DNA from 2 places in the Specibacter sp. NPDC057265 genome. Region 1 is predicted to be linked to the other one. Evidence: predicted binding sites of a transcription regulator. Region 1 holds the regulator's gene; the other holds the start of a gene.
The links. The regulator Rex, encoded in region 1, represses fermentation and respiration genes when NADH is low (regulators of the CRP and FNR family bind a similar motif). The targets are predictions, from matches to a motif close to CTTGTGAANNNNTTCACAAG.
Positions count from the first base shown of each region.

Region 2: araB (ribulokinase) is a predicted target of Rex. The motif match lies at 2,382-2,401, and genes of this name have one in related genera.

Region 1 covers NZ_JBHUYE010000019.1:1,720-12,795, reverse strand. Annotated here, with positions in the region: gene ACFUCV_RS12340 (carbohydrate ABC transporter permease) at 1-204, shown strand, start outside; gene ACFUCV_RS12335 (carbohydrate ABC transporter permease) at 197-1,135, shown strand; gene ACFUCV_RS12330 (acetylxylan esterase) at 1,312-2,322, shown strand; gene ACFUCV_RS12325 (3-deoxy-7-phosphoheptulonate synthase) at 2,523-3,662, shown strand; gene ACFUCV_RS12320 (30S ribosomal protein bS22) at 3,877-3,975, shown strand; gene ACFUCV_RS12315 (HAD family hydrolase) at 4,059-4,871, opposite strand; gene ACFUCV_RS12310 (glutaredoxin family protein) at 4,964-5,254, shown strand; gene ACFUCV_RS12305 (redox-sensing transcriptional repressor Rex) at 5,385-6,080, shown strand; gene ACFUCV_RS12300 (hypothetical protein) at 6,127-6,810, opposite strand; gene ACFUCV_RS12295 (YceI family protein) at 7,079-7,636, opposite strand; gene ACFUCV_RS12290 (histidine phosphatase family protein) at 7,802-8,467, shown strand; gene ACFUCV_RS12285 (TlpA family protein disulfide reductase) at 8,586-9,173, shown strand; gene ACFUCV_RS12280 (cytochrome c biogenesis CcdA family protein) at 9,189-9,944, shown strand; gene ACFUCV_RS12275 (cytochrome c biogenesis protein ResB) at 9,944-11,076, shown strand, end outside.
Region 2 covers NZ_JBHUYE010000004.1:130,827-141,902, reverse strand. Annotated here, with positions in the region: gene ACFUCV_RS04895 (L-ribulose-5-phosphate 4-epimerase) at 1-638, opposite strand, end outside; gene araB (ribulokinase) at 635-2,329, opposite strand; gene ACFUCV_RS04885 (ABC transporter substrate-binding protein) at 2,689-3,666, shown strand; gene ACFUCV_RS04880 (sugar ABC transporter ATP-binding protein) at 3,774-5,300, shown strand; gene ACFUCV_RS04875 (ABC transporter permease) at 5,297-6,328, shown strand; gene yjfF (galactofuranose ABC transporter, permease protein YjfF) at 6,328-7,332, shown strand; gene ACFUCV_RS04865 (LacI family DNA-binding transcriptional regulator) at 7,371-8,408, opposite strand; gene ACFUCV_RS04860 (aldose 1-epimerase family protein) at 8,543-9,487, shown strand; gene ACFUCV_RS04855 (alpha-L-arabinofuranosidase C-terminal domain-containing protein) at 9,570-11,076, opposite strand, start outside.

The DNA of each region.
Region 1 (11,076 bases):
ACGCAGGCCTTCATCGTCTCCGGCGGCAGCGGCGGTCCGTCCGATTCAACCATGTTCTTCACGCTCTACCTCTACCAAAAGGGGTTCGGACAGTTTGACATGGGTTACGCCTCCGCCATGGCCTGGGTGCTGCTGGTGATCATCGGCGTCTTTACCGCCATCAACTTCGTCGCGTCTAAGTATTGGGTGTTCTACGATGACTAATCTGCAAACGGTATCTGAAATTCCGGCCATCCCGACGCCGCCCCCCGGCCGGCGCAAAAACGCCAAGGTGCGCGCCTCCCGGGGAACGTTGTCCTTTAGCGCCAGGGCCCGCAGCCGTGCCCTGACCAAGCACTTGATTTTGATCGTGTGCGGTGCCGTGATGATTTATCCGCTGTTGTGGATGGTGGTTTCCTCGGTGCGGCCCAATGAACTCATCTTCAAGGACCCCGGGCTGTGGTTGAGCACCCTGGACATGAGCAACTATGCCAATGGCTGGTCAGCGCTGACGCATCCCTTTGGCCACTACATGCTCAACTCCGCGATCGTGGTGATCGGGTCCATCCTGGGCAACTTGATTTCCTGTTCCATGGCCGCCTATGCCTTTGCGCGGCTGAAGTTCACCGCCAGCAAGATCCTGTTCGGCATCATGTTGATCACCATCATGCTGCCGTTCCACGTGGTGATAGTTCCCCAGTACGTGCTGTTCTCGCAAATTGGCTGGGTCAACACCTTCTGGCCGTTGATTGTGCCCAAACTGCTGGCCACGGACGCGTTCTTTGTGTTCCTGATGGTGCAGTTCATCCGCGGCATTCCCAAGGACCTGGACGAGGCGGCCCGCATTGACGGCGCCGGCCACCCCCGCATCTTCCTGCAGGTCATGCTGCCGCTGATGGTCCCGGCCCTGGCAACCACCACGATCTTTACCTTCATTTGGACGTGGAACGACTTCTTCGGCGCCCTGATCTACCTCACGGATCCGGACATGTTCACAGTTCCTGTGGCCTTGCGGGCCTTTGTGGATTCCCAGGCCGGCACCAGTTGGGGCTCCTTGTTCGCCATGTCCATTGTGTCCCTGCTGCCGGTGTTCATGGTCTTCCTCTTTGGCCAGCGGTTCCTGATCAAGGGCATTGCCACCACCGGCATCAAGTAACGCCCACCGCACCCAGGGTCCCCGCGCCACCGGCCATGCACGACGCCGGCACGGGGACCTTGCGCTGCGCCCCTGCCCTGTGGCCTCACCCCGGAGCCACCTCCAGCACATAGGATGTCCGGAGGAAAATGTTTGCCCGCGTCGAAGCCGGGCCCCACCGGAATGGAATCCGCCTCATGCCCCAGTTTGATTTGCCCCTTGAGGAACTGCAAGGGTACTCCTCGACCCTCACGGAGCCTGCGGACTTTGACAGCTACTGGGATGACACCCTGGCCCAGGCCCGCACCTTTGACCTGGCCCCCAGCTATGTGCCGGCAGAGAACCTGCTCACGGTCATTGACAGCTTTGACGTGGCTTTTTCCGGTTACGGCGGGGACCGCATCAAGGCGTGGCTGCATCTTCCCGCCAACCGCACGCCCGGCGCAAAGCTGCCCGTGGTGGTGCAGTACGTGGGCTATTCCGGGGGCCGCGGCCTCATTCAGCAGGACACCGCCTGGGCGCAGGCCGGCTACGCACACTTCATCATGGACACCCGCGGCCAGGGCTACGGCGGGATCCTGGGGGAGACCCCGGATCCGCACCTGTCCGCCGGCGATGTGGCCCATCCCGGTCTGATGACCCGCGGCATTGCCAGCCGGGAAAGCTACTACTACCGCCGCGTCTACGTCGACGCCTTCCGCGCCATTGAGGCCGCGCAACAGCATCCCGGGGTGGATGCCGGCAAGGTCATTTTGGCGGGCATCAGCCAGGGCGGAGGTTTGGCCATTGCCGCCTCCGGATTGGCTGCCGGTCGGCTCGACGGCGTCATCGCCACCCTGAGCGACGTTCCCTTCCTGCAGGATTTTCCCCGCGCCATTGACCTGGCCGTCAGGGGGCCGTACCCGGAAATCGCGAACTTCCTGCAACGCCACCGCCACCGGCATGGGCAGGTGCTCGAAGTGCTCAATTATTACGACGGCGTGCACCTTGCCAGCCGCTGCACGGCCCCGGCGCTTTATTCGGCCGCCGGCAGGGACGACATTTGCCCGCCGTCCACCGTCTACGCCTCCTACAACGCCTACGGGTCCAAATCGGGACGGAACCCGGCTAAAAACATCGAGTTTTACCCTTTCAACAACCATGAGGGCGGGCAGGAGCACCACCGGGTGGAACAGCTGCATTACCTGGCCAATTTGCTGGCTGGCTGATTATCTGCCTATGGTGTGGGCATGACAAACCGTTGGTATGCGTATTTTTCGTTGGCTCTGGAGGGGCCCGCGTCTCACTGACACGCATCCAATTTTCCTTCAGAGCCCACAGGACAGAGAAATTTTTCTCTGTCCTTCGCCATTTCCGGCGGGCTTCTGAGAAGGGGGTCCGCCATCAGCCCAGCTAAGGACCCCGCCCCATGAGCATCACCGCAGCCAGCCCCGCAGCCAATCCAGCCAATCCAGCCAATCCAGCCAATACCGCCAATTTACGCATCAGCCAGTTCACCTCGCTGCCCTCACCGGCGCAACTGCTGGCGCAGCTGCCCTTGGACGCGCAGCTGGCAGGCGTCGTCGAACGGGGACGGGAGGAGGTCCGGGCCATTTTGGATGGTGTGGACGACAGGCTCCTGGTGGTGGTGGGGCCCTGCTCCATTCATGACACCCGCGCCGGCCTGGACTACGCCCGCCGCCTGGCTGCAGTGGCTGCGGCGCATGAGGAGGATCTGCTCATTGTGATGCGCGCCTACTTTGAAAAGCCGCGCACCACCGTTGGCTGGAAGGGCCTGATCAACGATCCGGCCCTGGACGGCAGCCACGATGTGGGGGCAGGGCTGCACCTGGCCCGGACCTTCCTGCGTGACGTGGCCGCCCTGGGGCTGCCCACTGCCACGGAGTTCCTGGAGCCCATCAGCCCGCAGTACACCGCCGACCTCATCTCCTGGGGTGCCATTGGCGCCAGAACCACCGAAAGTCAGATCCACCGTCAATTAAGCTCGGGCTTGTCCATGCCGGTGGGATTCAAGAACGGCACCGATGGTGATCTGCAGGTGGCACTTGACGCCTGCAATGCCGCCGGCGCGGCGCAGTCCTTCCTCGGGATCGACGCCGACGGCCGGGCGGCACTGGTCAGCACGGCCGGGAACAGGGACGCGCACGTGATCCTGCGTGGGGGACGCAAGGGGCCCAACTACCGGGCCGGGGACGTGGCGCAGGCGGCAGGCCTTGCCGCTGCGGCTGGCGTCAACCCGCGACTCATTGTGGACGCCAGCCATGCCAACTCCGGCAAAAGCCATCACCGCCAGGCCGAAGTGGCGCTGGACATTGCCGCGCAGCTGGAGTCCGCTGACACCTCGGCCCACACCATTGCCGGGGTCATGCTGGAGAGCTTCCTGGTGGGTGGGGCGCAGGGCCTGAACGTTCAGGAGGTCGCTGCCGGCACCGCCAATCTGGTGTACGGCCAAAGCGTGACGGATGCCTGCATGGACTGGGGCATCACCGTGGAGGTGCTGGGCAAATTGGCGCAGGCGTCCCGCACGCGCCGCACCGCCGCCAGCTAGTTCCGGCGAAAACGGTGGTGAACCCCGCGCCCCGTCGCGGGACGGGCGTGGTGCAGGGCACAGAAGGCCAGGGACGGCCCGGTTCGGTGCATACAGGGTAAAGGCGGTACCCTAGGAAAGATCCATTTTCGGCTTTGACCGATTCCTGCGATCGGTCGACCTAATCGTTTACGGCCTCTTCGAGGCTGTTCTATGCAGTTTGTGAGGAACTTTCATGGGTTCAGTAGTCAAGAAGCGCCGCAAGAGGATGTCCAAGAAGAAGCACCGCAAGCAGCTTCGCAAGACACGCCACCAGCGTCGCAATAAGAAGTAGAACTTCTTATTGCGTAAAGCACCCGTTCACCCTTTGCCGGGTGGGCGGGTGTTTTTGTTGCGGCCGGTGGGGAGCCGCCGCAGTCAGCGCCTGCGCATCATGGATACGCCGCGCCACAAACCATAGACGACGCCGGCACCCGTGGCGGCCCGCAAACCCCAGGTGGCGGCCCGCCGGCCTGAACGGAAGTCGTAGATGGGCCAGTTGTTGTCCCTGGCGTGCCGGCGCAGCTGCCCGTCGGGGTTGATGGCCACCGGGTGGCCCACCGCCATGAGCAGGGGGATGTCATTAAAGGAGTCGCTGTAGGCCCAGCAGCGCTTTAAATCCAGTCCCTGCGCCAGGGCCAGTTCCTTCACGGCGCGGCCCTTTGCGGCACCGTGCAGAATTTCCCCCACGAGGCGCCCGGTGTAGTGTCCGTCCTCAATTTCGGCCACAGTCCCCAGCGCACCGGTGAGGTTCAGGCGCTCGGCCATCACCCCGGCGACCTCAACGGGAGTGGCAGTCACCAGCCACACCTGACGCCCGGTGCTTAGGTGTTCATCGGCCAGGGCCTTGGTTCCGGGCCAGATTTTGGAGGCGATCATCTCGTCGTAGACCTCGCCGCCAATTTCGCGAATGAACTCGGCGCTGATGCCGGCGGCCAGTTTTTGGGCGGAATCCTGAATGGAATGGACATCACTCATGTTCTCGCCGCGCAGGATGAACTTGGCTTGTTTCCAGGCAAAACCCGCTGCGTCGTGGAGCGTAAAGGCACGCTTTTGGTACATTTTGCGGGCCACATGGAACAGGCTTGCGCCCTCCATCATGGTGTTGTCCACGTCGAAGAAAGCCGCCTCGCCAAGGTGCTGCACAGTAGTCGAGGAGGTCTCGGCTCTGTCAAGGATCGCGTCGGGCATGCAACGAGTCTAGTCAATGCATGCCCCTGTGCCCGCCACCGGCTGCGGCGGGGGGACTGTGGGGAAACTTTCGTTGGCGTACCGTTGCAGGCATGGATCCTTTGCCTTCCCAGCCCGTCCCGCCGGCAACTTCTCCCACGGTGCAGTTGCTGACCAAAGCCGGCTGCCACCTCTGCGAGAACGCCCGGACCGTGGTGGCCCAGGTCAGTGGCGAGCTGGGGCTGGCGTGGGATGAAGTGGACATTGCCCAGGATGCGCAGCTGGGGGCCCGCTATGGGGAGGAAATCCCCGTGGTGCTGGTGGACGGCGTGCCCCGGGACTTTTGGCACATTGATCCGGAGCGTCTGCGCGCCATTTTGACGTCCCTGGGCGGCGGGCACTAGTCGTGGCGCGTCTTGCTTTTGGCACTGAACCGCCCACGACTTAGAGTTGAGGCAGACCCTGGCGGGCGTGTTGACGCCCTCGTGAAGTCATTGCGAGCGGCCGTGGCCTGAGAAGGTGGAGAGTGATTTAATGGCACTGCAGACATCGCAGGAGGGCAAGGCCCAGCCCGGCCCCGAGCTGCCGCCTGCAACGGTCTCACGCTTGACCCTGTACCTGCGCACCTTGAATGCCCTGCTCGCTGAGGGCGCGGTGAGCGTGTCCTCCGAAGCGCTGGCCGAATCAGCCGGCGTCGGCTCCGCCAACGTCCGCAAGGACCTGTCCCACTTGGGCTCCTACGGCACCCGCGGGGTGGGCTATGACGTGGCAACCCTGAGCCGGCGCATTGTCCAGGCCCTGGGATTGACCCAGGAATGGCGGGTTGCCATTGTGGGGGCCGGCAACCTGGGCCGTGCCCTGGCCCGCTACGCAGGATTTGAATCCCGCGGTTTCCACGTCGCTGCGCTGCTGGACGCCGACCAAATGGTGGTGGGCACCGAAATTGGCTGGCTGCGCGTCAGCGATGTGGCCAATTTGGAGTCGGTGCTCAAGTCCACGCGGGCCAATATGGTGGTTTTGGCCCTGCCCGCAGCCGTGGCACAGTCCATCTGCGACCGGGTGGTGGCGGCCGGGGTCCACAGCATCCTCAGCTTCGCTCCCGTGGCCCTGAGCACCCCGGAGCATGTGAACCTGCGCAAGGTGGACATGGCCACGGAACTGCAGATCCTTGCCTATCATGCCCAGCGGATGCAGGAAACGGTCCTGGAACAGGAACGCCCCGGCGCCTGACTGCTGCGGCGGGGCGTTGGGTCTGGTTCAGGGCAGTGTCACGGCATCAGCGCCCGCCGCGGCGGGACTTTTCTGCGGCAAAGAACTCCTTGGCGGGGGAGCGGTAGAGCAGGAAAACCCCCACCAGCCCCAACAGGATCTGCGCAATGGCCAGGGGGTTGGGCTGCACCAAAAAGGTGATGGACAAGATGCCCAGCACCAGCGCGGTGGTGCGTGCCCAGCCTGCTCCGCGGCGGATGGCCCGGGCCAGCCAAAAGTAAACCACGGCCATGGCCAGGCTGATGACAAAGGCCACCACGAGTGCGGCATTGACCAGTGCCGGGTCCGCGTAGGCGTCGGCCATGGCGGGGGTGGCGGCCATGCTGCTTTGCAGCACCTCGATCACGGAGGCCTTCAACGTGGGCACGAACAGCACTGCGAGCAGCGCAATCACCGACATTGCCTGGATGACGCCGGCAAGCATGATCAGCCGGGCGCCGGTGAGGACCTTGCCTGGAATGGCTGCGGGCATGGTTGACGTGCCGGGCTGGCCGCCGCCAAAGCCGGGGTAGGAGGGGGCAGGAGCAATGTTCCGCCCCGCCAGGGCCGCCTTTTGCGCGTCCTGGATTTCCTGCGGCGGCTCCCAGCCTGCCGGGGCGTATTGACCGTACCGCGGGACGCCGGGAGCAATTTCACCGTAACTGGAGTCAATGGCGGGACGCTCTGGTGATTCTTCACCGGGGGTGGTCATGACTGCTGCTCCCTCACTCCTGTTGGACCTTGCACGGCAGACGGGCTGCACCGCCTGGGACGCAGGCAATGCGCTGCCTGGCGCCTGCGGCTTTCCTTAAACCCTACGCGACCTCCCGCGCGCCCGCTGCCGTGCCGGGTGAAGAGGTGCCCTGGCGTGCCGGGAGCCGGCGGGAATGCACAAAAAATGCCGGCCCGCACACAGGTGCGGACCGGCATTTTGCTTACCCCGGCGGCGTTTTAGGCCAGCGGGCCGCGGCGGGTGCTGACTAGGCTGCCTTGACGAAGGCCACGTCCAAGGTGATGGTGACCTTGTCCGAGACCAGCACGCCGCCGGCCTCCAGCGCTGCGTTCCAGGTCAGGCCGAATTCCTTGCGGCTGATGACTGTCTTGGCTTCGAAGCCGGCGCGGGTGGCGCCGAAGGGGTCAACGGCCACGCCGTTGAATTCGCCCTTGAAGGTCACGGTCTGGGTGACGCCGTGGATGGTGAGCTCACCGGTGAGTTCGAAGTCTTCGCTGTCACCGGAGATGCCAGTGGAGGAAAAGGTCAGGGTGGGGAACGTCTCGACGTCCAGGAAGTCGGCACCCTTGACGTGGCCGTCGCGGCCTGCGTCGCCGGAGTTGAAGCTGGCTGCCTGGATGGTGGCGGTGACGGAGGAGTCGGACAGGGTCGCGCCGAGGGTGAGTTCGCCGGCAATGTCGGTGAACTGGCCGCGGACCTTGGAGATGCCCGCGTGGCGGACGACGAAGCCCACCGTGCTGTGTGAGGCGTCGAGGTTCCAGGTGCCCTGGGCGAGTCCGGTTGATTCAATGGTGATTGCTGACATGGGAATGCTCCTTGAATTGTTTTCCTACACGATGGCAGGATCTCCGTGGTGGTGATCCTTCACAGGGCATAAGCATGCGTTTGCATCTAATATTCCCTGCTGGCTGAAAAACTTTTGAATCCCTGGATTAACCCCTTGCTGTGCAACTTTGAGAAACTGGTTCCCATGTCCCCTGTAACTGTTCACCTCCTGCGCCACGGCGAGGTTTTTAACCCCGATGGCGTGCTCTATGGCCGGCTCCCTGAATTCCACCTTTCCGAACGCGGCCAGGCCATGGCGGTGATGGTGGCCGAGCACTTCCGGGAAATTCAAAACAACGGCGGCGGCGCCCCCGTTTATTTGGTGGCCTCCCCGCTCACCCGGGCCCAGGAAACAGCCCAGCCCCTGGCCACCGCGCTGGGGCTGGAAATCGTCACCGACCCGCGCATCATTGAGGCGGAAAACCACTTTGAGGGGATGAAGGTCAACCGCGCGGAACTGCGCAGGCCACGGCACTGGCGCCACTTCACCAATCCTTTGCGGCCCTCCTGGGGGGAGCCGTACGCAGCCCAGGCTCAACGCATGCTCGAGGCGGCGCGGGATGCCCGGCGTCGTGCGTATGAATTGGGCGGGGACGGCGCGCAGGCCGTCATGGTCAGCCACCAGCTGCCCATCTGGTCCACGCGGCGCAGCGCCGAGGGCAGGCGCCTGTGGCACGATCCCCGCAACAGGGAATGCACGCTGGCCTCGCTCACCTCTCTGAGCTTTGAAGGCGATGACATTGTGGGGGTCAACTACAGTGAACCGGCCGCGGCGCTGCTCCCCGGCGCGGCCACCACCCCCGGCGCATGAGGCCCGCGCACACAGCTGACAATCAGCTATTCGACGTAGCGTAGAACATAATGCCATGTCTGCGCCTGCGCGATGGCTTCAAGATATGAGAAATGAAAGACTGGCCTTGAATTCCTCGATGAGCCGCAGATCGTTTTTTGCCGCCGGTGGCGCCGTCATGGCCTTTGCCCTGGCTGCCTGCACCAGCGATGACCCGCTGGCCCAACAGGCCAATGCGGGAGACAACAAAAACTACATTGCCGGCGACGGCTCCGTCACCGAGTTCGGCGCCGCCGACAGGATGGCTCCGGTGGAGTTCAAGGCCACCTTGTTCACTGGGGAAACGGTGGATTCGGCGGACTTTGCCGGCCAGGTGACGGTGTTGAACTTTTGGTACGCCGCCTGCGCCCCATGCCGCCTGGAGGCCCCCGATCTGCAAGCCCTCCACATGGAATTCGCGCCACAGGGCGCACAATTCTTGGGCGTGAACGTCCGCGATGAGAAGGCCACCGCGGAGGCGTTTGAACGCAACTTTGGCCTGGACTACCCCAGCATTGTGGACAAGGACGGCGGCGTGCTGCTGGCCATGACCAAGTTCGTGCCGCCGTCGGCCGTCCCCACCACCTTGGTGCTGGACAAGCAGGGACGGGTGTCGGCCAGGGTTTTGGGCGTCGCGGAAAAGGGCACGCTGAAGGCCCTGCTCACCAGCGCGCTCGCGGAAGCCTGAGGGCATCTCCGGGCCATGAACAATCCCTTTGCTGAGACTGTGCTCAGCGGCTCCATGCTGCTGGCGATGCCCGTGGCCCTCCTGGCCGGGCTGGTCTCCTTTTTGTCCCCCTGCGTCCTGCCCCTGGTCCCTGGCTATTTGGGTTATGTCAGCGGACTCAGTGGTGCGGATTTGCAGGATCAGCGCCGTGGCCGGATGTTCGCCGGCATTGCCCTCTTTGTGCTGGGCTTTTCCGTGGTGTTCGTCTTGATGGGTGCCGTTTTTGGCCAACTCGGTGCCTGGCTCATGGGCCCGGACGCCGCCTGGGTGACGCAGCTGCTGGGTCTGGTGGTGATGGTGATGGGCTTTGTGTTCCTGGGCGGCCGGGGCTGGTTCCAGGGCGAGGCAAAAATCCATGCGAAACCACCGGCGGGACTGTGGGGTGCGCCCATTCTGGGCGTAACCTTTGGACTGGGCTGGGCGCCCTGCATTGGCCCCACTTTCAGCGCCGTGCAGCTGCTGGCGTTTTCCGGCGGCGCCAATGCCTACAGGGGCGCATTTTTGACCTTTGTGTACTGCCTGGGGCTGGGTCTGCCCTTTTTGTTCATTGCCCTCGGCGCCCGCAAGGGGCTCGGCGCCCTGGCGTTCTTCCGCAGGCATCGGCGCGGACTGCAGTACTTTGGCGGCGGCATGTTGATCGTGTTGGGCCTGCTCATGGTCTCGGGCCTGTGGGGGAGCTGGATCAACGAGTTGCAGTCGTGGTTCGCCAATGAAGTGAGATTGCCCATCTAATGAAAGAGACAGCGGTGGAAGAAGCCACAAAGCAAGCTCCCCCAGCTGCTGCCGGAGGTACCTCCGGCAGCAGCGTCACCCTGCCGCAGCTGGGCTTCACCGGCATGCTTCGTTGGGCTTGGCGGCAGCTCACCAGCATGCGCACGGCGCTGTTGCTGCTGCTGCTGCTGGCGGTGGCGGCAGTGCCCGGTTCCTTGTTCCCGCAGCGGCCTTCGGCGCCGTCGGAAGTGACGCAGTACTTGAAGGACAACCCCACCTCGGGGCCCATCATGGACTGGTTCAAGCTCTTTGACGTCTACTCCTCACCGTGGTTCGCGGCCATTTACCTGCTGCTGTTCACCTCCCTGGTGGGGTGCGTGCTGCCCCGGGCCAAGATCCACTGGAAAGCCATGCGCTCGGCGCCGCCGCGCACGCCCCGGCGCCTGTCCCAGCTTGCCGAATACGGCACGGTGGAGATTCCCGCCGGCAGCGGCATTGACGCGCATGCGGCGGTCAAGGACGCCGCGGCCATCCTCAAATCCCGCCGGTACCGCGTGGACATCCGAGACCTGGACGGCGAACGCCCGTCCGTGGGGGCGGAAATCGGCTTCCTGAAGGAAGTGGGCAATCTGGTGTTCCACACCGCCATGATTGGCATTCTGGGTGCCGTGGCCATCAGCGGATTGTTTGGCTACAGCGGGCAGCGCGTGCTGGTCGAGGGTGAAACGTTCGTCAACACCCTCTCCGGCTACGACACCTTCACCCCCGGCGCCAGTTTTGCCGAGGACAGGTTGAGCCCGTACTCGGCGCAGCTGGACCGGCTGGTGGTCAAATATGACAGGTCCACCACTGCCCACTACGGCCAGCCCCTGGACTTCAACGCCACCCTGTCCTTGAAGGAGGGCTCCGGCGCCGAAGCGCAGACGCGGACGCTGAAGGTCAATGAACCCGTGTCGGTGGGTGGCACCAATCTGTACCTGGTGGGCAACGGCTACGCGCCCATCGTGACCATCAAGGACGGGGAGGGCAATGTTGCCTTCCAGGGCCCGGTCATCACCATTCCCACCGACGGCGCCTACACCTCGCTCATGGTGATCAAGGTCCCCGACGCCAAGCCCAATCAGCTGGGCTTTGTGGGCTTCTTTTTGCCCAC
Region 2 (11,076 bases), on a different contig from region 1:
GTGCGTGCCACTTCCTCACACAGCACCGCAGCCTTGACAGCTGCCTTGGCGGTGGCGCCGATGGTGAAGGGCCCGTGGTTTTGCATGAGCACGGCCGGCGAGCGCGATCCCTTCAGTGTCTGCACAATGCCGCGGCCGATTGAATCGTCACCAATCAAGGCGAAGGGGCCAATGGGGATTTCCCCGCCAAATTCGTCCCCCATCATGGTCAGTACGCAGGGAATGGGTTCGCCCCGCACGGCCCAGGCCGTCGCATAGCTGGAGTGGGTGTGCACCACCCCGCCCACTTCGGGCAGATGCCTGTACACGTAGGCATGCGCTGCGGTGTCGGACGACGGCGTCAGTGCGGGATTGCCCCAGCCGCGGTCCACGGGGGTGCCGTGAAGATCAGTGACCACCATGGATTCCGGGGTGAGATCGTCATAGTCCACCCCGGAAGGCTTGATGACCATCAGCTCCTCCCCGGGGACCCTGGCCGAGATGTTGCCTGCGGTCCACACCACGAGTTCGTAACGGACCAGTTCGGCATGCAAACGAACAAGGTCGGTCCTGATGGCCGCGATGGCCGCCAGGGTTTCCGGCGTTGCGCCGTGGCCGGGTTCGGTGCGTGCGGCCTTGGTTTCCGGTGTGCCGCTCATCCCTGCACCCCCGCAGCAACTTTTTGCACGTCGCGGTGCGCTTCGCGGGCAATGGCCTTCAGACGGTGCATGACCTCATTGGCGCCACGGCCAAAGTAGTCGTGGAGGAGACGGTATTCTGCGAAAAGGGCGTCATAGGCGGCCACATTCTCCGGGATGGGCTGCACCACGGCGCGGTTCAGCCTGCCCATGGCGGCCGATGCGGCCCTGATGTCCGGGTAAAGGCCGGCCGCGACGGCGGCGTGGATGGCCGAGCCAAGGGCCGGGCCCTGGCTCGAACCAATGGTGGACAGCGGCATGTTCAGCACATCGGCATAGATCTGCATGAGCAGGGGGTTCTTCATGAGGCCACCGGCCACAACAAATTCCGTGACCGGGACTCCGGCGGCATTGAAGGTTTCCACAATGACACGTGCCCCGTAGGCGGTGGCTTCCAGCAACGCCCGGTACCCGTCCTCCGGCCGGGTGGCCAGGGTCTGGCCCACCACCACTCCCGAGAGTTCATGGTCCACCAGCACCGAACGGTTGCCGCTGTGCCAGTCGAGGGCGACGAGCCCGTGCTGACCAATGTTTTGGCGTTCGGCCAGGGAGGTCAGGTACTCGTGGATGCCAAGTCCCTTTTTGGCGGCCATGTCCACATACGCCGCAGGCAACGAATTTTTAATGAACCAGCCAAAGATGTCGCCCACCCCGCTCTGTCCGGCTTCGTAGCCGTACAGGCCGGGCACTATCCCGCCGTCCACCACACCGCACATGCCCGGAACTTCGCGCAGTTCCCGCGAACTCATGACATGGCAGGTGGAAGTGCCCATAATGGCCACCATCTGGCCGGGCTCAACAGCCTTGGCGGCCGGTGCAGTGACATGCGCATCAACATTGCCCACGGCAACGGGGATGCCTTCGGGCAGGCCCGTCCAGGCCGCCGCTTCCGCACTGAGGCCACCGGCGCGGTCCCCAAGATTTCCGATGGGGTGCTCCACCTTGTCCACCACAAAGCGGGCAAAGTCCGGGTTCAAGGCCGCAAGGAATGCCGCGTCCGGGTACTGCCCCTCCTGCCGGATGCCTTTGTAGCCGGCGGTGCAGGCATTGCGGACATAGCTCCCCGTCAATTGCCAGACTATCCAGTCGGCGGCCTCAACCCAATGGTCCATGGCTGCATACACCTGGGGGGCTTCTTCCAGCATCTCCAGGCCTTTGGCGAACTCCCATTCGGAGGAGATCAGCCCGCCATAGCGCGGCAGCCAGCTTTCCCCGCGGGACCGGGCCAGTTCATTGATGCGCTCCGCCTGGGGCTGGGCCGCATGGTGGCGCCACAGCTTCACATAGGCGTGGGGTTCACCGGCCCACTGCGGCAGCTCCGACAGGGGCGTGCCATCCGCCGTGGTTGGGACCATGGTGCAGGCGGTAAAGTCCGTGCCAATGCCCACCACATCCGCCGGGTCGATCCCGGCCTGGGCGACGGCGGCCGGGACAGCCTTTTTCAATACCTGGCGGTAGTCCTCCGGGACCTGCAGCGCCCATTCCGGCGGCAGCTTGTCCGTGGAGCCGGGCAACGACCGCTCCACCACCGCGTGGGGGTACTCCACCACGGCGGAGGCGAGCTCGGCCCCATCCCGTACCCGCACCACCACGGCCCGCCCTGACAGGGTGCCGTAGTCAATGCCAATTACGTAGGATTCCTGCGCCTTCATGATTTCCCTTCGATACGGTGCACCGGCGCCGTGCCAGCGGCGGCAAAAAACTCTTGTGAACGCTAACAATTGCATAATCGAGGAGGCTCGTCAAGGACTCAAAGGTCTCGAATGAGCATCTGTTTCGCTTAGGCCATTTTTCGCCCCTTCCGCAGCAAGACGCGGAACACCGCCATTTACGTCCAAAGGAATTGTCGCGGGAAGGTCACATTCAAGTGGCGTTGCACAGGCGCTTGACAAAGTAGCTGTGAACGCTAACAATTGAGACGCGGGTCACGATGGCCTGCTCTTGTAGCAACGACGGTACAGTCCTGGGACTTTTCCTCTGCTGCGAGAGACTGACGTACCAGGAGGTTAAGTTGTTCAAGAAATCTTTGGTGGCCGTGGGACTCGCCGCAGCGTTGGCCCTCACCGGCTGCGGTGGCGGCACAGGCGACAATGCAGGATCAGGTGGTTCCGGGGACATCACACTGGGCTTCGCCCAGGTTGGTGCGGAAAGCGGCTGGCGGACAGCCAATACCAAGTCCGTGCAAGACTCGGCTAAAGAAGCCGGAATTGATCTGAAGTTCTCCGATGCCCAGCAAAAGCAGGAAAACCAGATCAAGGCGATCCGCTCCTACATTCAGCAGAAGGTGGACGTGATTGCGTTCTCGCCCGTGGTTGAGTCCGGCTGGGACACAGTCCTTAAAGAAGCCAAGGATGCGGAAATTCCCGTCATCTTGACTGACCGGGCCATTGATTCACCGGATAAGACCCTGTACAAGACATTCCTGGGCTCCGATTTTGTTCTCGAAGGTGAGAAGGCTGCCGAGTGGCTGATCAAGGACCAGGAAGCAGCCACCGGGGACGTGAACATTGTTGAACTGCAGGGAACCACTGGCGCAGCGCCGGCCAATGACCGCATGTCGGGTTTTGCCGATGTCATCAAGGCGGAGCCGAAGTTCAAAATGATTGCGTCCCAGACGGGTGACTTCACCCGTTCCGGCGGCAAGCAGGTCATGGAAGCATTCCTGAAGTCCAACCCCACCATTGACGTTGTCTACGCCCACAATGACGACATGGCGCTGGGCGCCATTGAAGCCATCGAAGCTGCCGGCAAGGTGCCGGGCAAGGACATCACCATCATTTCAGTTGACGCCACCAAGGACGGCATGACTGCTGCTGCGGACGGCAAAATCAACTTCATTGTTGAGTGCAACCCGCTGCTGGGCGACCAGCTGATGGACCTGACCAAGAAGGTTGTGGCCGGTGAAACCGTTCCCGAACGCGTAGTCACCGAGGAAACCACCTTTGATTCCGAGCAGGCCAAGGCAGCCTTGCCGGAGCGCGAATACTGATCCGGAGCGGCCTGCAACGCTCACAGTAGCGCCAGCGCCAGCCACAACAGCAGAACGTGGGTGGACGGGGAAGGCCCGTCCACCCACCTCAGCAAAGGTGAAACACCATGAATGAAGACATACCAGTGGTGACCATGGAGGGCATCTCCATCGAATTCCCCGGTGTCAAAGCCTTGGATTCGGTGGATTTCCGCCTGTTCCAAGGAGAGGTCCACGCCCTTATGGGCGAAAACGGAGCCGGCAAATCCACACTGATCAAGGCCTTGACGGGCGTCTACGGCATTGATTCAGGCAAAATTGTTGTGCTGGGCAAGGAAGAACAGTTCAATACCCCCGCGCAGGCGCAGGAAGCCCGGATTTCCACCGTCTACCAGGAAGTGAATCTGTGCTCGAACTTGAGCGTGGAGGAGAACATCCTGCTGGGCCGTGAACCCCGCCGCGGCGGGCGCATCCATTGGAAGGCCGTCCGCGCCCGTGCAAGCGAAATCCTTTCCCGCATGCACCTTGACATTGACCCCGGCTCTGAACTCGCCAGCCATTCAATTGCGGTGCAGCAGCTGGTGGCCATTGCCCGCTCCGTCGAGGTGGACGCCAAGGTTTTGATTTTGGACGAACCCACCTCCTCCCTCGACGCCGGTGAAGTCAAGCAGCTGTTCCGGGTCATCCGGGAACTGCGCGATTCAGGTGTGGCCATCCTTTTTGTCTCCCACTTCCTGGAACAGATTTACGAGATTTCAGACCGGTTGACCGTGCTGCGCAACGGCGCGCTGGTGGGCGAATACATGACCCGTGAGACGCCCCGCCTTGATTTGATTTCCAAAATGATCGGCAAGGAACTCGACGCCCTGGACGCCCTGGACGACGAACCCCCGGCCGTGCGTGAACTCGCAGGTTCCGACGCCGTGCCCGTCATTGCCGCCGACGGCGTGGGACGCAAGGGCAGCATAGAACCCTTCAACCTCTCCATTTACCCCGGGGAGGTCATCGGGTTGGCCGGACTGCTCGGTTCCGGACGCACCGAGCTGGCGCGCCTATTTTTCGGTGCAGACAAGCACGACTCCGGATCCCTCACCATTGCCGGGGCGCCGGCAAAGATCCGCGCTCCGCGCCATGCCATCGACGCCGGCATTGCCTTCAGCTCCGAAGACCGCAAGAAGGAAGGTCTGATCGGGGACCTGTCGGTCAGGGACAACCTTGTGCTCGCCATGCAGGCCAGCCGCGGCTGGCTGCGCCGCATCCCGCGGCGCCAGCAGGATGAACTGACGGACAAGTACATCAAGGCCCTGGACATCCGCCCGGCCAACCCCAACTCGCTTATTCGCAACCTCAGCGGCGGAAACCAGCAAAAAGTGTTGTTGGCGCGCTGGCTCATCACCTCGCCGAAGCTGCTGATCCTGGATGAACCCACCCGCGGAATCGACATTGGCGCCAAAACCCAAATCCAAAAGCTGGTGCTCTCGCTGGCCAAGGACGGGATGTCCATATTGTTCATATCCGCAGAACTGGAGGAAGTGATCCGCCTGTCCAACCGCATCGCCGTGCTGCGCGACCGCGAAAAAATTGCCGAACTCATCAATGACAGCGTCAGTGTCACAGACCTCATGGAAACCATCGCAGGCGGAACCACATCATGAAAACCTTTCTTCGCGGGCATCTCCTTTGGCCGGTGGTGGCACTTGTTGCCCTGCTGCTGTTCAACCAGATCATGGCCCCAGACTTCTTCTCCCTGCGCGTCCAGGACGGCCACCTCTACGGCAGCCTCGTTGACATTCTGCGCAACGGTGCACCCACCGTTTTGATTGCCCTGGGCATGACCTTGGTCATTGCCTCACGCGGCATTGACTTGTCCGTTGGCGCCGTGGTGGCCATCGCCGGCGCAGTTTCCTGCACCTACATTTACAACTCCCCGGATCCAGGTTCCCTGACCACCGCCATCATCGCCATCATCCTGGCTGTGGTTGTTGGTCTGGCCATGGGCGTGTGGAATGGTTTTTTGGTGTCAGTCATTGGCATCCAGCCCATCATTGCCACGCTGGTGCTGATGACTGCCGGACGCGGTCTGGCCCAGCTGGTCACGGGAGGGCAGATCATCTCGGTCTCCAACACGCACTTCAAGGCCATTGGTGCCGGGTACTTCCTGATGCTTCCCATCTCCATCCTGATCACCGTTGCCGTCTTTGCCCTGACAGCACTTTTGACACGCAAAACAGCGTTGGGAACACTCATTGAATCAGTGGGCATCAACCCGGAGGCCAGCCGTTTGGCAGGCATCAACGCCCGCACCCTGACGTGGATCGTGTACATTTTCGGTGCCCTCTGCGCAGCCTTGGCCGGATTGATGATCAGCTCCAATGTCACAGCCGCCGATGCCAACAACGCCGGCCTGTACATTGAAATGGACGCTATTCTCGCCGTCGTCATTGGCGGGACCTCGCTGGCCGGGGGCCGCTTCAGCCTTGCCGGCACCGTGGTGGGCGCCTTCATCATCCAAACCCTGACCACCACCGTCTACACGGTGGGCATCGCGCCGGAAATCACGCTTGTCTTCAAGGCGCTTGTGGTCATCATTGTCTGCCTGCTGCAGTCACCCAAAATGCGGGCCCTGTTGAAGAAGCCCACCAGGAAAACCGTGACAGCCCCGAAAGTGATGGTGTCCAACTAATGAGTGTTTTGACCCGTTACCCCGTCGCAGCCGGATCCGGAGCCAAACGCTCCCTGACCACTTCAAAGTACTTGCCGGTGATGGTCACCCTGGCCTTGTTTGTGCTCATGTTTGCCGTGGGATCGCTGATCTTTCCGGGCTTCTTTTCCGGCCAGGTGATTTTGAACCTGCTCGTTGACAACGCCTTCCTGCTTGTCCTCGCCGTGGGCATGACCTTCGTGATTTTGACTGGCGGAATTGATTTGTCAGTTGGTGCCGTGGTGGCCCTGAGCATGATGATTGCCGCCAGCCTGCTCCAAGCGGGCTGGTCGCCGGCAACCACCATCGTCATTGTGCTGGTGGTGGGTGCCGTGTTTGGCCTGTTGATGGGCCTGGCCATCCAATACTTTGACATTCAGCCGTTCATTGTCACCCTGGCCGGCCTGTTCCTGGCACGCGGGTTGTGCTACGTCATCAGCCTGAGCTCCATCACCATCACCGACAGCTTCTTTACCACCATGGCACAGACACGGATCAAGTTTCCGGGTGGATTGTTCATCTCCCCCAGTGTTGTCATTGCGCTGGCCGTGGTGGTCATTGCGGTCTTCATCCTGCACCACACCCGCATGGGCCGCACCGTCTACGCCATTGGCGGCAATGAGCAGTCGGCCGTGCTGATGGGCTTGGCGGTCCCCCGGACCAAGGTGCTCGTGTACGTCATTAGCGGCCTGTGCTCCGCCATTGCCGGCATCCTGTTTTCCTTCTACAGCCTCTCCGGCTACAGCCTGGCAGCCCAGGGCATGGAACTGGATGCCATTGCAGCCGTCGTCATTGGCGGCACGCTGCTCACCGGGGGCGCAGGTTTCGTGATGGGTTCGGTGGTGGGCGTGCTCGTCCTTGGCATTGTCCAGACCTTCATTTCCTACGACGGCACGTTGAGCTCCTGGTGGACCAAGATCGTCATTGGTTCACTATTGCTCGTGTTCATCGTGCTTCAGCGCATCTTTGTGCGGCGGAAATCCTGAGCCACACCCTGGCATGCTGCAAGCAACACTGCCTGACCCTAACTGCGGGCCAGCGCCACAGGCCTCGGCCCGGTGCTGGCCCGCACTGTCAGGTGGGACTGGATGCGTACCGAAAACAAGGGGTCATTGCCGGAAATGCCGTCGAGGATCATGGCCACGCAGCGGCGCCCCAGCTCCGCAAAGTCCTGACGAATGGTCGTCAGAGGCGGGAAGTAGAAGCCGGATTCGGGGCTGTCGTCAAAACCAACAATGGACAGGTCCCGTGGCAGCCGCAGATTGCGTTCATGCGCTGCCCGCATCACACCCAGGGACATCTGGTCATTGGCGGCAAATACTGCCGAACAATCACTGTTGGCCAGCAATTTCCTGCCCGCCGCATATCCGGATTCGGCACTCCAGTCCCCCACCAGCAGCGGCCCCGGCTCCAGCCCGGCAGCAGCCAAGGCGGCTTCCCAGCCCCGCCGTCGGGCCTGGGCGTCGAGCCAGCCCGTGGGTCCCATGATGTGGGCAATCTTGCGGTGGCCGAGCTCAATCAAGTGCGTGGTGGCCAGCCATCCACCGCGCTGCTGGTCAACACCCACGCTCTGGACCCCCGCCGTGCCAATGTCCCCGATGGCGACCAGCGGAACCCCGGGATGCAACCGCTCAATGCCCCGGACAATTTCTTCCTGCGGCGCGATGACCACCAAGGCGTCCACTTGGTGCGCAAGGTGGTACTCCACCGTTTCAATGATCGCTTTTTCGCCTGCATCGGGAAGCCCCACGGTGTTGACGGCATAGCCGGCAGCATGCGCGGCCTCCTGGATGCCCAGCAGAATGTGGGCGGGACCAAAGTGATCCATGTTGTGGGCAACCACGCCAAAGGTATCCGAACGGCGCGTGACAAGTTGCCGCGCCGCAGTGTTGCGCCGGTACCCCAGTTCAAGGATCGCAGCTTCCACCACCTTGCGGGTCTTTGCACTCACATTGGGATGGTTGTTGATCACCCGTGAAACAGTTTGATGTGAAACCCCCGCCTTGGCGGCAACGTCCTCCATGACGGGAGGGCGGTGGTTCGAGGAAACTCTGTCAGTCATGGTCAGCCTGTTCTCCGGCGCGTCCGGCATGGTTGACGCCGCGGAGATGGTTTCCGCACGCTGCGTCCAACTTCAAAAATCTGCACTTGCTACAACCCTAAAACCGTTTTCACCATTGTCTCAGAGGAGAAGCCATGCCCCACAAATCCATCCACCCGGCCTCGGGAGCCCAGTTCAGCATTGAATCGGGCCAGTACCAGGCCGTGATCACCTCGGTCGGTGCCACCCTGCGGTCGCTTACCCATGCCGGGCGGGATCTGGTGGTTCCTTTTCAGGCCGAGGAGGTACGTCCCCTTTACCGTGGCGCCAACCTTGTGCCTTGGCCCAACCGCATTGCCGACGGAGCCTACAGCTGCAATGGCAAAGACGAGCAGCTGCCGATCAATGAAGTGGACCGCATGACCTCGCTGCATGGTCTGGTGTTGTGGAACAACTGGGAGTTGCGGGCAGAAACACCGTCCAGCGTGACGCTCGGCGCCGTGGTGGAACCACAGGCGGGCTACCCGCACCGTCTTGAGATTGAGGCCGCCTACACGCTTACTGACGAAGGGCTCACTTGGCGCGTCTCCGCGGTCAATGTGGGTACCGGAGCCGGCACCCTGCCCGCCCCCTACGGTGTGGCGCCGCACCCTTATTTGGTCGCCGGCGACGGCAGGGTCGATGCTTGGACCCTGACGCTCCCCGCCGCCGAGGTCCTCCAAGTCACGGCCGAGCGGTTGCTGCCCACCGAATTGGCTGACGTGGCGGTGCACGACGGCGGGTACTTCGACTTCCAGCAGGCGCGGGAGTTGAGGGCCACTAAAATCGATCACGCCTATACGGCGCTGCCGGACGCGGCATTGGCCGAAGTCCGGCTGAGCAGCCCTGACGGAACAGGGGTGCTCATGCGCTGGAACCCGCAGGTGCTGCCGTGGGTGCAGATCCACACCGCCGACCGCCCGGAGAATGCCTGGAACCGCATTGGTTTGGCGGTGGAGCCCATGAGCTGCCCGCCAGATGCCTTCAACTCCGGCAAGGACCTCATCACTCTGGCGTGCGGGGAACGCCATGATGCGAGCTGGATCATTGCCGCCCTGTAAACGGGGCACCGGGTGAAAAAGGCGGTCCGCAGCTGTTGCTGCGGACCGCCTTTTCATGGTGCATCCGCCATGGCGTTGCGGTCTACTGGTGGCGCCTGGTTCGGCGTCGGCCCATCAACACCGCTCCCAAGCCGGCCAGGGCAAGCCCCCCGGAAAGCCACAGCAAGGTTGCAGCCGTGGATCCGGTGTGGGCCAAGTCCCCGGAAGCGCTGCCACCGGCCGGAGTGGGCGTGCCTGCTGCAGTCTCCGCGGGGGTGCTGGTGTCAGCCCCTCCAGCCGGTGTGGTTGCCGGGACGGTCGCCGGCACGGTGGCCGGGGTTGTTGCAGGCGTGGTGGCCGTAGCACTGGGTTCGGGTGACTCTCCGGGCACGTTGCCGTCAGCGGCTGCCTTCAAACGCAGGAACGTCACCGAACTCGGTTCGAATTGGTAGGTGAATTCATTGCCTGCAGCAGCAAAGACCGTCTCCGATTGGGTCATGTTGGTGGGGCTGGTGCCCACCAGGGTGGACACGGAGGCATCCGTGGCGACCTTCATGCTGCCGTCCACCTTGATGTCGACCGTGGCGGAATGCGGTGCGGCATTGACCACCTTGACAAGGGTCTCGTTCGTGGCCTCATCTTGGGTGACCACTTGGTATACCGGGTCCACAGCCTCTTCATTGACGGTTCCCCAGAGCTCGCCGTCCAGGTACAGATTGGCGGTGCGGCCTGTGACCTCGATCTTGATGTCGTAGCTTTGGCCATCCACAATGCGGGTGTCCTTCTCCAACACGTTGGTCTTGGTTCCGCCAGTGGCCTTCTCCACGAGGGAACGGGTGTTGTTGAAACCACCCAGGTTCCACCAGTAGTAGTCGTCCTGGCCCTCGACGCCGAACCCGATCAGGAAACCTTCAGCCCCGGCCAGCTTTGTGGCCTTGGTCTGGAAGGTGTAGTTGTTCCACGAGGCATCCCCGGCCGTGACCAAGGTGTTCTCGGCAGTGGTGCTGCCTTGCACGTATGCGCCGTCAGTGACGGCCCAACTTCCGTTGCCGTTGCCGGTCCACTGTCCGGCACCGTTGGAGAAGTCGTCCTGCAACAGCACCGTGCCGTCAGCGGCGGTGACCACGACGTCGTCGTACGCGGCGCTGGTGAGCCAGGTGGACAGGCCCACCTTGCCGGTGATGGGTGTCTGCACCACAGGCGCGGCCGTGAGCTTGCTCGGCACCACGGAAGTGCCCACATTGTTCATGAACATTTTTTGCACATCATAGTTCGGTGTGGTCCAGGACTTGCCATTGTCAAAGAAGATCATGTCCGGGGACCACTGGGTGTTTCCCTGCGCGGCGAGCAACGGTGCGTAGGAGGCCATTTGAACCATATCGGCATTGCGTTCCAGGCCTGTCATGTAGGCGGCTTCGGCCAAGGCATTGTTCACACCGTTGCCCTTGGAAGCGTACTCACCCAAAAACACCTTGGGATCCTTGCGGTCGTAGCTGTCGTAGCGGGTGGTGTTTTGCAGGAACCATTCCGGATCGTTGTAGTAGTGCTCATCCACCAGGTCCATGTCCTGTTCCCGGGAGTAGTCCCACAGGTCATCAAACCACTGCCCG